DNA from 4 places in the Paraburkholderia sp. BR14312 genome. Region 1 is predicted to be linked to each of the others. Evidence: predicted binding sites of a transcription regulator. Region 1 holds the regulator's gene; each other region holds the start of a gene.
The links. Region 1 encodes HrcA, which represses chaperone genes, less so after heat shock. Its sites were predicted from a motif close to TTAGCACTCNNNNNNNNNGAGTGCTAA; they were not measured.

Region 1 (3,798 bases):
CACATAAAAACGCTATCCGGGCCTCGAGACTGGCTGTTTTGCTGCGATCCCAAGGGGAGTACCGTGAAACTGACCTTTGCCATATCGGTGGTCGCGCTGGTACTCATCGCCGGGACTACGACCATCTGCATGTCGGGCGCCGTGAACGAAAACACGACGGAATACGGGGGCGTCCACGCTACGATGGAAGCGCTCTTCAACCCTCACGCGAAAATTTGTCGATAGTGCGGCGGTCGCGCTTGGTCGGCCTGCCCGGCAACACGGCAGCCGGTTCGCGAAAGAGCCGGCGCCGGTCCTGCTCCGCCGCGCGCCGCTCGCGCCCGGCTTCAGTTTCCGCATAGAGCGTCTGCGCGATGCTGGCGGGGCCGCGCATCTCGCAAATGCCCAATACCTGCACTTCCCAGACCACATGATCGATCTCGATTTCGACGAGGTCGCCCACGCGCACGTCCTTCGATGCCTTCACGGCGTCGCCGCCAATGCGCACGCGCCCCTTGCCCACGGCGTCCGAGGCGAGCGAGCGCGTCTTGAAGAAACGCGCCGCCCATAACCATTTGTCGATGCGCAGCCGCGCGCCAGGTTCGGTCGAAATCTTGTAGTTCATCAGAAGCTTTCCGGATGCGCCGCTCAGTTCACGCTCAGTTCACTGGGTCAGGCCACTGCGCCAGCCGGCGCCGCGGCTTGCACGGGCCAGCCCTGCAGGTGCTGCGCAACAATCTCGCCCAGCGCCGCGATCCACGCCGGCGAGGCATTCAGGCATGCTATGCGGTGAAACTCCTTGCCGCCGCCGTGCAGGAACTCGTCGCGCACTTCCATGCCGATTTCCTCGATGGTTTCCAGGCAATCCGCCGTGAAACCAGGGCAGAACACGTCCGCACGGTGCACGCCGCCCGCGCCCAGTTCCCGCAGCGTGGGCGCCGTGTATGGCTGGAGCCATTGCGCCCGCCCAAAACGCGACTGGAAGGTCACGCGGCATTCGACCGGCGTTAGCTCCAGCGCGTGCATGAGGAGCGCGGCCGTTTGCTGGCACTGGTCGTGGTACGGGTCGCCCAGATCGAGCGTACGGCTCGGCACCCCGTGAAAACTCAGCACGAGCCGGTCGCCCGCCGCGAAATTGGGTTTGCCGTGCGCGTGCCAGTACTGGTGCACCTGCGCCGCGAGCGCCGCGATATACGCCGGATGGTCGTGATAGCCGCGCACCGTGCGGATTTCCGGCTGGTTGCGCATGCGGCGCAGCGCGGCGAAGGCCGCGTCGAACGCCGTGGCCGTGGTCGACGCCGAGTACTGCGGATACATCGGCATGAGCAGGATGCGTTCCGCGCCCGCGAGCTTGAGCTGGTTCAGCATCGCCGGGATGTCGGGCGTGCCGTAGCGCATCGCGTAATCGACGAGGACCGTGTAGTCGTTGATTTGCAGCAGATGGCGCAGGCCGTCGGTCTGCTTCTGCGTATGCACGCGCAGCGGGGAACCCTCGGGCGTCCAGACCGCCGCGTACTTCTTCGCCGACGACCGGCCGCGAAACGGCAGGATCAGCGTGCGCAGGATGACCTGCCAGATCGGCGCCGGAATCTCGACCACGCGCGGATCGGACAGAAACTGCGCGAGATAGCGGCGCACGGCGCGCGGCGTGGGCGCGTCCGGCGTGCCCAGGTTGATGAGCAGCACGGCGACGCGATGCGCCGCGGCGGACTGCGAAGGCCGCTCCAGGTCGAAACGCATAGGCGATCAGTGGCGCCGCGCGAATGCGCAGCAACGGTTGCATGAAACAAGCATTATAGCGGGCGGTCCTGGCGGGCCAAACCGGACCCGCGACGCTGCGGGTGACCACCGCGCGTTGGCCATTCGGCCGATGGCGCGCACCATGCCTTTCGAGGGATGATCGTCGGAAAGGCGGGGGTGCCCGATGCGGCGCTCAGTTCTGGCTGAGCGTGAGCGAGAGCAGGCGCGCCGTGATGTCGACGATCGGAATCACGCGGTTGTACGCCATGCGCGTCGGTCCGATCACGCCGAGCGTGCCGACGATCTTGCCGTTCACCTCGTAGGGAGCCGTCACCACGCTCATTTCCTCGATCGGCACGAGTTGCGACTCGCCTCCGATGAAAATCTGCACACCCTGCGCGTGGCTCGAGACGTCGAGCAGCTGCAGCAGGCTGGTTTTCTGGTCGAATACGTCGAAGAGCTTGCGCAGGCGCGCCATGTCCGAGGAAAGGTCGGCCACTTCGAGCAGGTTGCGCTCGCCGGAAATGAGCAAGGTGTCGCCGCTTTCGGGCTCTTCGGTGCTCGCGGTTACGGCCGCGTGCATGAGCGTGGTCATGTCGCCGCGCAGCGCGTCGATTTCCTCGCGCAGGCGGCGGCGCACCTCGTCGAACGACAGGCCCGCGAAGTGCGCGTTAATGTAATTCGAGGCTTCGATGAGCTCGGAAGGCGTGAAGTCGCGCTGCGTCGCCATGATGCGGTTCTGCACGTCGCCTTCGGGCGTCACGATGATGAGCAGGATGCGCTTGTCGGACAGGCGCATGAACTCGATCTGCTTGAACACGTGGCTGCGCCGGGGCGTCAGCACCACGCCCGCGAACTGCGAGAGGTTCGAGAGCACGCTGGCCGCCGCCGCCACCACTTTCTGCGGCTCGCCGGGGCGCAGCGTGGTCTTTACCGCCCGCGTGAGCGCGTCGTCGTCCGAACTGGGCTCGACGGTGAGCATGGTGTCGACGAACAGGCGATAGCCGCGCGGCGTGGGCACACGCCCGGCCGAGGTATGCGGGCTGGACACGAGACCCAGCTCCTCGAGGTCCGACATGACGTTGCGGATCGTCGCCGGGCTCAGTTCCAGGCCGGAATAGCGCGACAGCGTGCGCGAGCCGACCGGCTGACCTTCGGCGATGTAGCGCTCGATCAGCGTCTTGAGGAGGGTTTGTGCGCGGGGATCTAGCATGACTCAAAATTTTAGCCTAATGGCGGGTTGGCCGCGAGTGCGCCGCCAGGTCGGGCCCGACGGGCAGGCCCGCAGCGCGGGGCGGCCCGGTTTCGCCCGTTGCCGCCGGGCATGTTGCATTGCACATCGTCTGGCACATCGCGCGTTGTCATCGCCGTGTCACCGGCTTAGGGCGGGAGGGCGCGGCGCGCAAGGCCTGGCGGGCCGCGCCCGGCTTGCGCCAGGTTCTTTTCGTGACCTGACTATGGTGTAATGCCGGCATGCAGATCCAGAAGATCCAGAGCCAGTTCAAGACGGTTGCGCTCGTTGGGCGCAGCAATACGCCGGGCATTGCCGAGCCGCTGACGGCGCTCGCCCAGACCATTTCGAAGCGCGGCTTCGAGGTCGTGTTCGAAGCGCAAACCGCAGAGGAAATCGGCGCGCAAGGCTATCCCGCGCTGCAGCCGTCCGAAATCGGCGCGCGCGCGGACGTGGCCGTCGTGCTCGGCGGCGACGGCACGATGCTCGGCATCGGCCGCCAGCTCGCGCCCTACCGCACGCCGCTCATCGGCATCAACCACGGGCGGCTCGGCTTCATTACCGACATCGCGTTCTCCGAGATGCAGGAGGTCGTGCCGCAACTGCTCGCGGGCTCGTTCGAGCGCGAGGAGCGCTCGCTGCTCGAGTCGCGCATCACCCGCGACGGCGACCCGATCTACCACGCGCTCGCCTTCAACGACGTGGTCGTGAACCGTAGCGGCTTTTCGGGCATGGCCGAACTGCGCGTGAACGTGGATGGCCGCTTCATGTACAACCAGCGCTCAGACGGCTTGATCGTCGCGACGCCCACGGGCTCGACCGCCTATGCGCTCTCGTCGCAGGGGCCG
Region 2 (3,798 bases), on a different contig from region 1:
GCGAGCCACGACGAGCGAGCGTTCGCCGTTCTACTTCACGGAAACGGCGGGCAACGGCTGGCGCGATACGGCGCGCGATATCGAGGTGCCGGTGCACGGGCTCGCCTCTCCCGAAGCGTTCGGCTTGCCGGGCGACGATGCGCTGCGTGGCCTGCTGACGCTCGATCATCGGGACTACGATGCAAACGGCGGCCCCGCGCGATACTTTCTCGACGAACGGGCAGCGGCGCCAGGCGTGAGCCAGGGGGTGCCGTTGCGCGGCGCGCATCCGCCTTTCGATGTCAATGCGGTGCGCCGCGACTTCCCGATCCTCCAGGAGCGCGTGAACGGTAAGCCGTTGGTGTGGTTCGACAACGCCGCGACGACGCACAAGCCGCAGGCCGTGATCGATCGCCTCGCGTACTTCTACGCGCACGAGAACTCGAACATTCACCGCGCGGCGCACACGCTCGCGGCGAGAGCGACCGACGCGTACGAGCATGCACGCAAGACGGTGCAGCGCTTCATCAATGCATCGTCGCCCGAAGAGATCGTGTTCGTGCGCGGCACGACCGAGGCGATCAACCTGATCGCGAAGACCTGGGGCGTGCAGAACGTGGGCGAGGGCGACGAGATCATCGTCTCGCATCTCGAGCACCACGCGAACATCGTCCCGTGGCAGCAGCTCGCCGCGCTCAAGGGCGCCAGGCTGCGCGTCATTCCGGTCGACGATTCGGGCCAGGTGCTGCTGGACGAGTACCGCAAACTGCTCAACGACCGCACGAAGATCGTCTCGGTCACGCAGGTGTCGAACGCGCTGGGCACGGTCGTGCCCGTGGACGAGATCGTGGAGCTTGCGCATCGCGCGGGCGCGAAGGCGCTGGTCGACGGCGCGCAGTCGATTTCGCACATGCGGGTGGACGTGCAGGCGCTCGATGCGGACTTCTTCGTGTTCTCGGGCCACAAGATCTATGGGCCGACCGGCATCGGCGTGGTGTACGGCAAGCGCGAGGTGCTGGAAAACATGCCGCCATGGCAGGGCGGCGGCAACATGATCCAGGACGTGACGTTCGAGCGGACGGTGTTCCAGCCGCCGCCGTCGCGCTTCGAAGCGGGCACCGGCAATATCGCCGATGCGGTGGGGCTGGGCGCCGCGCTGGACTATGTGAGCCGCGTCGGCATCGAAAACATCGCGCGTTACGAGCACGATCTGCTTGCCTACGCAACGAGCGTGCTCGCGCCGGTGCCGGGCGTGCGCCTCGTGGGCACGGCTCGCGACAAGGCCAGCGTGCTGTCGTTCGTGCTGAAGGGCTACAGCACCGAAGAGGTGGGGCAGGCGCTGAGCCGCGAAGGCATTGCAGTGCGCGCGGGGCACCATTGCGCCCAGCCCATTCTGCGCCGTTTCGGTCTGGAAGCCACCGTGCGGCCCTCGCTCGCGTTCTACAACACGTGCGAAGAGGTCGATGCGCTCGTGTCGGTCGTTCGCGGTCTGGCGCCGCGGCAGTAACACGACCCCGGAGCGGCGTTGCCTGACGCCGCTCCGCTTCCTCTTTTCCTCTCTCCTTTCCGTTTTCCACTTCCGCGCGATATCGATAAGCCCGTTCGTGAGATATCGATCTGCCAATCCGTTATTGGAGCGGCGCGCGCCGGCTTTCTATACTCGGTTTTCCATCAGCACTCGCACGAGGCGAGTGCCATTTTCACCGCGAATAACCGAGAGATAACCGCAAGGAAGCCACCCATGAGCCTGCGCCCACTGCACGATCGCGTGATCGTCAAACGACTCGACCAGGAAACCCGCACCGCTTCGGGCATCGTCATTCCCGATAGCGCCGCCGAAAAGCCCGACCAGGGCGAAGTGCTGGCCGTGGGACCGGGCCGCCGCGACAACGACGGCCGCCGCATTGCGCCGGACCTGAACGCGGGAGACCGCGTGCTGTTCGGCAAATACGCGGGGCAGACCGTGAAGGTCGACGGCAACGAACTCCTCGTGCTGCGCGAAGAAGACATCGTCGCAGTCGTCAATCAATAAGCGAGAACCTGAGAGAGCACGTCATCATGGCAGCCAAAGACATCGTATTCGGCGACATCGCCCGCACCAAACTCATCGAAGGCGTGAACCTGCTCGCCGACGCCGTCAAGGTCACGCTCGGCCCGAAGGGCCGCAACGTCGTGCTCGAACGCAGCTTCGGCGCGCCCGTCGTGACCAAGGACGGCGTTTCGGTCGCCAGGGAAATCGAACTGGCCGACAAGCTCCAGAACATCGGCGCGCAGGTCGTCAAGGAAGTCGCCTCGAAAACGAGCGACGCAGCGGGCGACGGCACCACGACCGCCACCGTGCTTGCGCAGGCGATCGTGCGCGAAGGGCAGAAGTACGTGGCGGCGGGGCTCAACCCGCTCGACCTGAAGCGCGGCATCGACAAGGCGGTGGTGGCCGCCGTTGAAGAACTCAGGAAGATCAGCAAGCCCACCACGACGAGCAAGGAGATTGCGCAGGTCGCGACCATTTCGGCCAACGGCGAGGAGTCGATTGGCCAGCGCATTGCCGAGGCGATCGATCGCGTGGGCAAGGAAGGCGTGATCACGGTGGAAGACGGCAAGTCGCTCGCCGACGAACTCGACGTCGTGGAGGGCTTGCAGTTCGATCGCGGCTATCTCTCGCCGTACTTCATCAACAACCCGGACAAGCAGGTCGCCGAACTCGACAATCCGTTCATCCTCCTGCACGACAAGAAGATCTCGAACATTCGCGACCTGCTGCCGCTGCTCGAACAGGTGGCGAAGGCCGGGCGCCCGCTGCTGCTGATCGCCGAGGATATCGAGGGCGAGGCGCTCGCCACGCTCGTCGTCAACAACATTCGCGGCGTGCTGAAGACGGTGGCCGTGAAGGCGCCGGGTTTCGGCGACCGCCGCAAGGCGCTGCTCGAAGACATCGCGATCCTCACGGGCGGCCAGGTGGTCGCCGAGGAAACGGGCCTCACGCTGGAGAAGGCCACGCTCCAGGAACTGGGCCAGGCCAAGCGCATCGAGGTGGGCAAGGAAAACACCACGGTGATCGACGGCGCGGGCGAAGCCGGCGCCATCGAGGCGCGTGTGAAGCAGATTCGCGTGCAGATCGAGGAAGCGACCTCCGACTACGACCGCGAGAAGCTGCAGGAACGTGTGGCGAAGCTGGCGGGCGGCGTGGCTGTCATCAAGGTGGGCGGCGCCACCGAGATCGAAGTGAAGGAAAAGAAGGACCGCGTGGACGATGCGTTGCATGCCACGCGCGCGGCCGTGGAAGAGGGCATCGTGCCGGGTGGCGGCGTGGCGCTGATCCGCGTGCGTCAGGCGATCCTCGACCTGAAGGGCAAGAACGCCGACCAGACGGCGGGCGTGAAGATCGTGCTGCGTGCACTGGAAGAACCGCTGCGTCAGATCGTGAGCAATGCGGGCGAAGAAGCGAGCGTGGTGGCGGCGAAGGTCGCGGAAGGCACGGGCAACTTCGGTTACGACGCGGCCACGGGCGAATACGGCGATCTGGTCGAAAAGGGCGTGCTCGATCCGACCAAGGTCACGCGCACGGCGCTGCAAAACGCGGCTTCGGTGGCGGGACTCTTGCTCACTACCGATGCCACGGTGCATGAGGCTCCCAAAGCCCAGGCGGCGCAAGCGCCGGTGGGTGGCCCTGGCGGCGCCGATCTCGGCTTCTAGGCCGGTTTTGCCGGGCAACGGGGGAAGGCCGCCCTGGCGTGACGCCAGGCGCGGCTGGCATGTTTCGACAACCGGGCGTCAGCGCGCTCAGGCGGATTGCCAGCGCGCATCGGCGACGACGAGCTT
Region 3 (3,798 bases), 130 kb from region 1:
GGCTTGACCGAGTTCGGCCAGCGTTGCCTTTTCGAGCGTGAGGCCGGTTTCTTCAGCGATGACTTGACCGCCGGTCAGGATCGCGATGTCTTCCAGCATGGCCTTGCGACGGTCGCCGAAGCCCGGAGCCTTGACGGCGACGGTCTTCAGGATGCCGCGGATGTTGTTGACGACCAGCGTTGCGAGCGCTTCGCCTTCGACGTCTTCAGCGATGATCAGCAGCGGACGGCCAGCCTTCGCGACTTGTTCCAGAACCGGCAGCAGATCACGGATGTTCGAGATCTTCTTGTCGAACAGCAGGACGAACGGGCTTTCCAGCACGGCGACTTGCTTGTCCGGGTTGTTGATGAAGTACGGCGAGAGGTAGCCGCGGTCGAACTGCATACCTTCGACGACTTCCAGCTCGTCTTGCAGCGACTTGCCGTCTTCGACGGTGATGACGCCTTCCTTGCCGACCTTGTCCATCGCCTCAGCGATACGGTCGCCGATCGACGTGTCGCTGTTTGCCGAGATCGAGCCGACTTGAGCGATTTCCTTGTTGGTCGTGCAGGGCTTGCTGACCTTGCGCAGCTCTTCGATTGCTGCTGCGACGGCCTTGTCGATGCCGCGCTTCAGGTCCATCGGGTTCATGCCCGATGCGACGTACTTCATGCCTTCGCGGACGATCGACTGGGCCAGAACCGTAGCCGTCGTCGTGCCGTCACCGGCGTTGTCGCTGGTCTTGGAAGCAACTTCCTTGACCATTTGCGCGCCCATGTTCTGGAGCTTGTCCTTGAGCTCGATTTCCTTTGCGACCGAGACACCGTCCTTGGTGACCGTCGGGCCGCCGAACGAGCGCTCGAGCACCACGTTGCGGCCCTTCGGACCCAGCGTGACCTTCACTGCGTTGGCGAGAATGTTCACGCCTTCAACCATCTTGGAACGGGCGGAATCGCCGAACACGACGTCTTTAGCTGCCATCTTCTAACTCCTTGAATTCTTGAATAGTGAGCGGTGGAATGAACTTACTTGTTCACCACGGCCATGATGTCTTCTTCACGCATCACGAGCAGTTCGTTGCCATCGACCTTGACGGTCTGGCCAGCGTACTTGCCGAACAGAACGCGATCGCCGACCTTCACGTCGAGCGCGATCAGGGCGCCCTTGTCGTCGCGCTTGCCCGGGCCGATGGCCAGGACTTCGCCTTGATCCGGCTTTTCTGCCGCTGCGTCCGGGATCACGATGCCCGAAGCGGTCTTGGTTTCTTGATCCAGGCGCTTGACGATCACGCGATCATGCAAAGGACGAAGGTTCATGGATAGATCCTCTCTTGATTAGGACTTGAAGCGACTCAAGAAAACCTGGCTGCCGGCAACCCGCCAGCCAGAGATGTTGTTCGCACCGGAGTTGTTAGCACTCTCATGCGGTGAGTGCTAATTATATGGACGGGGAGTGACAAATTCAAGAAGGGGCGGAATGGGGAATTTCCGTTGAAATTGATTCAACCCCAGAGGCACTCTTGCTAGTTCAGGTGGAAACTATTGGATGTCGGGCTTCCGTGCCATATCTAAATATTTTCTAATAAAAACAATAGGATAGATTGCCTCACCATCCGACCCCTTAAGAAACCGCATGACTCTGGAAGCAACGGCATCCAGCAAGCGGGCCCCAGCCCGCCGGGTCCTCCGGGACGCCTCTCGGGGAAATCCCCGATCTTGCCATGATCCGGCGCGATTTATATGCGCAAGCGGTTTGTTGGCGCCCTACTGCTCGCAGGCAGCGCATATGTGCGGTAGGCAACACCGGCAATCAACGGATGAACGGAAAATCACTCATATGATCTTTCGAGCGGCTGCGCCCGATCGGGCACCGCCGCTCTCCTGCGCATGCAGATCGTGAGTTCCGCGAGGCTTCGCCGATCGCTTCAACGACGATCCTGAACATGCCGAAATGGCGTCGCCATGACGGTGGAACGACAGCATGTCAGTTCAGATGACTCGTAACCAGAGTTTCCCCACACCATGCAAGTTCTGTGGCGGGACGCTCTATCAGCACGTCGATTCCTGCCCTTATTGCGGCACGGATCGCCCGCTCGACGCGGCTGCGCACGCGCGCCCGAAAGCCACCTTAAGAGTCATCGGTTCCGCCGCAGCGCCTATGCCTGCCGTTGAAAAGGTGTCGCTTGCCGGCGCGGCCGCATCCCATCGCCCGGCGGTGCACGCAGACTATTTGCACCACTATCAACTCGAGGAACACCGGCCGTTCTGGCGCACCGGTAAAGGGCGCTTCGTGAAGGGCGTTTTGCTCGCCTGGTTCATTGTCGCAATCGCATACGCTGCGTTTCTGCTATACGGCGAAAGGCGCGGCCAGGAAAGAGAAGTACGCGTCACGCGCGCGAGCCTCGCGGAGAAAAGCTTGCCAAGCGCGAATGCCACACTTCCACGTGGCGCGAACAATCAGACAGCGCGCGAGATGCAGCGCGACAGCGCACCTGCGGAGCAACGCCGCGATGATGCGCTGCAAAGCGCGGACCGATGTGCCTCGCAACGTGCCTGGGATTGCGTGCGAGAACAGGCATCGTTGGCGCTCGCGATAGATCCGGCCAGCCTGCACGCACGATCGCTGATGGAGCGCGCCATCCTGGCGACGGGCTGGTCGCCGCTTCGTACGCCGATCGGCACCGCGCGATCGGACGCGGCTGTGCCGCGGCCGCGCGATGCAAGCAGCGTTCCGCTGCCGTCGTCGCGGGATTGGGGCGCCGCCGCGCCGGCCGCGCCGAACGCCCCGGCCACAGTCGCGTCACCTCCCCCGCTGCCGAGCGCGAGTGGCACGTCAGCTAACGGGCATCCAACGGACGTCGAAAGTGCGGATACGAGCGTTACGTCGGCAGCTGCGAATCAATCCGCTGCCGCCGGCGCCAACGTCCCTGGCAGCAACGACGACGGCGTCGATACCCAGGAGCGCGCGATTCGCCAACTCGGGTGGAAGGACGCCCCATCCTCAGAAGGCACGCATTGAAAACGATTACAGATTAAATCGAAGTCTGCCGTAGAACGTATCCAAGGCGGGAGAGAGACCATGCTGAAAACGATGCTCGCAGGACTGGCGGCGCTGATCACCCTGCTCTTTTCGACACTCGCGCTCGCCGCTGCCGCAGACGCGAACTACAAGATCGTGACCGGCCAGGAGCGCGGGACGTACATTCAGATCGGCCAGGACCTCGCGAAATGGGTCGCGCAGCCGGCGGGCATCGACCTCGAAGTGATCCCATCGAAAGGCTCGGCGGAAAACGTGCAGCGCATGCGTTTCGAGCCCGGCGTGAAGCTCGCGCTCGTGCAGTCCGACGTTTATCAGGCCTACGTCGACATGGCCAATTCCGGCAACGAAGAGGCCGGCACGCTGATACGGCCGCTGCGGCTCATCATGCCGCTCTACGACGAAGAGATTTACTTCGTGGTGCGTAACGACTCGCCGATGAAGACGATCAACGAGATCAAGGACAAGGTAATGAGCGTCGGGCTGATCGGCAGCGGCACCGCGCAGTCGGCGACGACGCTGTACCGACTCATGTTCGGCCAGCCGATTCCGGAGCAGAACGCGCAGCACCTGAGCAACGAGGACGCACTCGCCGCACTCATCGTCAAGAAGATCGACGTGGCGATCATCGTCGCCGGGCAACCCGCCAAGCTCTTTACCGACATGAACCCCGAACTGCTGCAGCAGATCCGCTTCTTGCGCGTCGATGCGAACGCGCCGGAAACGGCGCGCGCCAAGCAGACCTACTATCCCGCGACGATCCACGTGTCGAGTTACCCGAAC
Region 4 (3,798 bases), on a different contig from region 1:
GGCGGCATGGTCGGGGATTGGGACACTGACGGCTTGAGCGCCGTAGACTCGGGCACGGCCAGGATGGCCTGCGCGACAGCGGCAGGCGGCATGTTCATGTCTTCTGCCTGCGGATGATTGAAGAACGCGTATTTGAGCGCCATCAAGAGGACGAGCTTGACGGCGAGAACGAGGGCAATATCGCGCGCGAAGGTGGGGCCGCGCATCCACTGGAGGATGCGCGTGCGCAGCAGCGACGATGTGCGCTGGCGTTGACCGGATGCCGGGATCATGGCGACGGGTGCCCTCGAACGCGTTACGAGGCCAGACCGCGGCGCGGCCTCTGGCTCACCACCTCGAAATCATCTTAGGGTGGAATCAGCGAGGCCGGTGCGAAGGTGCGCAGCGTGTGGTGCGCGCAAAAGAAAAACCCCGTTCGCGGGAACGGGGTTTTCGGTGTGCCGGCGGTGAGACCTGGCGACGCTTACGCGTAGTCGGCGAGGGCGGTGCGCATCTTCTTCATGGCGCTCGCCTCGATCTGGCGAATGCGCTCGGCCGAAACGCCGAACTCGTCGGCCAGCTCGTGCAGGGTCGAGCCGCCCGAACCATCGTCGTCCACGTTGAGCCAGCGCGCCTCGATGATGCGGCGGCTGCGTGCGTCGAGCGCTTCCAGCGCGCTCGCAATGCCGTCCGACTGCAGGCGGTCGCGCGAACGTGCGGCGAGCACGGCGCTCGGCTCGCTGTGCGAGTCGGCGAGCCAGGCGATCGGGGCGAACGACTCCTCGCCGTCTTCGGTCTGGCCTTCGAGCGCGATGTCGGCGCCCGACAGGCGCGTTTCCATCTCCACGACCTCTTCGCGCTTCACGTTCAGTTCCTGCGCGAGGCCGTCGATTTCTTCCGGCGTGAACGACTGCAGGCCCTGCTTGTGGCTGCGCAGGTTGAAGAACAGCTTGCGCTGCGCCTTTGTCGTGGCGACCTTCACCATGCGCCAGTTGCGCAGGATGTATTCGTGGATCTCAGCCTTGATCCAGTGCATGGCGTACGACACCAGGCGCACGTTCTGCTCGGGGTCGAAGCGCTTCACGGCCTTCATCAGGCCGATGTTGCCTTCCTGGATCAGGTCGGCGTGCGGCAGGCCATAGCCGAGATAATTACGCGCGATCGACACCACGAGGCGCAGGTGCGACAGCACCAGGCGGCGCGCGCCTTCAAGATTGTTCTGCTCGCGAAACTCGGTCGCGAACTGACGCTCTTCTTGTGGCGTCAGCATCGGGATCCGGTTCACGGCCTGAATATAAGCGTCGATGTTGCCCAGCTGGCCGGGCAACAGGGAAGCATTCGCGAGCGCCAATGAGCCCCCGGCCTTGGCCGACGACGGGCTCCGCGTACTCGGAAGGGTCATGGTCATTGCGTTGCTCACGTAGCGAACTCCTCAGGAATCTTGCGAAAGTCAGACACCGACTCCACGGTGGATGTTAGCACTCTGAATCCCCGAGTGCTAATACTTGGAGTCTGTAGGGGCTTCAAGGTTCCTTGATTCCTATCGAAATGGTTGTATCGATAGATTACATTAAACGCCGGCAATCAAGCAGGGCGGGGCCCAGCGCCCGGCGCAGGCCTGCGAAGGGGCAGGCCGAAGGAACACTCTAGAACGGGACAGCGTCCGGCGCGAAGTGCGCGGGAAATAAGGGGTGAAATCAGCGACGTTCGACGGGCCGCGCAGCGCCAGGACCTTGTCACACAATCTGAGAAATAGACATCGGATAAAGCGGAAAGTGCTGCGCTGCGACATCCGGGCGCGGCCGCGGAGATGTCGTTACGCCAGGCGCAGTTCTCACCGGGCGCGTGGCGTATCCACCATAAATGGAGGCGATGTCTTTGATCGCAAGTATCCTTGTGCCAAAACCTGGTATAAATTTCAGCCAGACGTATGCAGAAATCTTCGGCGGAGATCTGCGCTCAGGCGCGGGCCAACGCGCAAGGGGCTCGAGCGATGGCGGCAAAACTGATCGATGCGATTCGCGGACTTGAGCGCGAGCGCTTTCGCGCGATGGTCGACGGCGACGGCACGTCGCTGGACCAGTTGCTGTCCGATCACGCGACCTTCGTCCACACCAACGGCAAACGCGAGACCAAGCAGCAGTTCATCGACGCGATCACGGCCGGCCGCCGCCGCTACCGCCAGATCGAGATCCAGTCGCAGGACGTGCTGCACGCGGGCAACGAGGCCTGCGTGGTCTCCGGCCGCGTGTTGATCGAGATGGAAGCGAACAACGGTGCGCTGCTCTTTCCGATTGCCTATACGGCGATCCAGACGCAGGAAGGGGGCCACTGGCGTCTGCTCGCATGGCAGGCGACGCGTTGCGCGATCGAGTGACGACCGGTAAGTCCGCTCGCTGAAACGCCGTGTAGGCGCTTCAGGCGCACGCCGGCGGCCCGTTTTGCCGCCGGCGCTCAACAATGCCGCCGATTTCCCTGCTGAAACCCAAACTGCTTCGCGCACAGCGCGCGACACGCGCGAAAGGCCAAACTGCTTCGCGCACAGCGCGCGACACGCGCGAAAGGCGTCAGGCCGCCGCGCGCCGATCCACTTGCGGCCACGTCGCGCGGTTCACCGCGCTGACCACTGCCGCGACGCACGCATGGACCGCGTCTTCGCCCACGCCGATGCCGTGGCGCAGCGGCTGGCCGCCCACGCGCGCGCCGACGAACACGGCCGTACCGCCCTGCGAGGTGCGCCCAGTCTCGAACGACGTGATTTCAATGTGCTCGCCGGCGATTGCCGCGATGGCGGCGGCCACAGCTTGCGCATGTGCCTCATCGCTGCTCGTGGCAGCCGGCATGGCCACATCACGGCCTTCCCAGCGCACGCGACCCGAACCGGCGTTGGCAACCGGCCCGCGCGTTTCGAAGTACTCACGCGCGAACAGTGCGCAGACCGCATCGCCCGTGATCTCTTCGCCAGACGTATCGGCGACGGTCTGCACGGCGTGGCTGAACTCGATCTGCACGCGGCGCGGCGGCGTGAAGCCCATGCCGCGCTCGAGCAGATAAGTCGCGCCACCCTTGCCCGACTGGCTGTTCACGCGGATCACCGCGTCATAGCTGCGGCCGAGGTCGGCGGGATCGATCGGGAGATACGGCACTTCCCAGACGGCGTCGGGCTGCTGCTGCGCGAAGCCCTTGCGGATCGCGTCCTGGTGCGAGCCCGAGAACGCCGTGAACACGAGGTCGCCCGCATACGGATGACGCGGATGCACGGGCAACTGGTTGCAGCGCTCGACCACGCGGCGCACGGCGTCGATGTCCGAGAAGTCGAGGCCCGGGTCGATGCCCTGGGTGTAGAGGTTCATCGCGAGCGTGACGAGATCGACGTTGCCGGTGCGCTCGCCGTTGCCGAACAGGCAGCCTTCGATCCGGTCCGCGCCCGCGAGCAGCGCCAACTCGGCGGCGGCCACCGCCGTGCCGCGGTCGTTGTGCGGATGCACCGACAGCACGATGCTGTCGCGGTACGCGAGATTGCGGTCCATCCACTCGATCTGGTCGGCGTAGACGTTGGGCATCGCCGCTTCGACGGTCGCCGGAAGATTCACGATCATTTTGTGATCGCGCGTCGGGCGCCACGTCTGGGCCACCGCGTCGCAGACTTCGCGCGCGAAGGTCAGCTCGGTCATGCTGAAGGTTTCGGGCGAATACTGGTAAATCCAGTGCGTTTGCGGGTTCTTGTCGGCGTGTGCGCGGATGATGCGCGTGCCTTCGACCGCGAGCGCTTTCACTTCCTCCTTCGACTGGCCGAACACGATCTTGCGGAACGACGGG

Region 2: the regulator HrcA is predicted to act here: its motif matches at 1,651-1,677, upstream of AB3X98_RS17230 (co-chaperone GroES).
Region 3: the regulator HrcA is predicted to act here: its motif matches at 1,390-1,416, upstream of groES (co-chaperone GroES).
Region 4: the regulator HrcA is predicted to act here: its motif matches at 1,455-1,481, upstream of rpoH (RNA polymerase sigma factor RpoH).

What each region holds. Positions count from the first base shown of each region.
Region 1 covers NZ_JBFPKI010000003.1:496,794-500,591, forward strand. Annotated here, with positions in the region: gene AB3X98_RS11510 (RNA-binding S4 domain-containing protein) at 197-604, opposite strand; gene hemH (ferrochelatase) at 652-1,719, opposite strand; gene hrcA (heat-inducible transcriptional repressor HrcA) at 1,913-2,932, opposite strand; gene AB3X98_RS11525 (NAD kinase) at 3,193-3,798, shown strand, end outside.
Region 2 covers NZ_JBFPKI010000005.1:488,991-492,788, reverse strand. Annotated here, with positions in the region: gene AB3X98_RS17235 (family 2A encapsulin nanocompartment cargo protein cysteine desulfurase) at 1-1,486, shown strand, start outside; gene AB3X98_RS17230 (co-chaperone GroES) at 1,721-2,011, shown strand; gene groL (chaperonin GroEL) at 2,038-3,672, shown strand; gene AB3X98_RS17220 (sulfonate ABC transporter substrate-binding protein) at 3,760-3,798, opposite strand, start outside.
Region 3 covers NZ_JBFPKI010000003.1:364,138-367,935, forward strand. Annotated here, with positions in the region: gene groL (chaperonin GroEL) at 1-960, opposite strand, end outside; gene groES (co-chaperone GroES) at 1,005-1,295, opposite strand; gene AB3X98_RS10980 (hypothetical protein) at 2,137-2,997, shown strand; gene AB3X98_RS10985 (TAXI family TRAP transporter solute-binding subunit) at 3,058-3,798, shown strand, end outside.
Region 4 covers NZ_JBFPKI010000014.1:119,289-123,086, reverse strand. Annotated here, with positions in the region: gene cydP (cytochrome oxidase putative small subunit CydP) at 1-272, opposite strand, end outside; gene rpoH (RNA polymerase sigma factor RpoH) at 464-1,399, opposite strand; gene AB3X98_RS33285 (nuclear transport factor 2 family protein) at 1,973-2,356, shown strand; gene leuA (2-isopropylmalate synthase) at 2,547-3,798, opposite strand, start outside.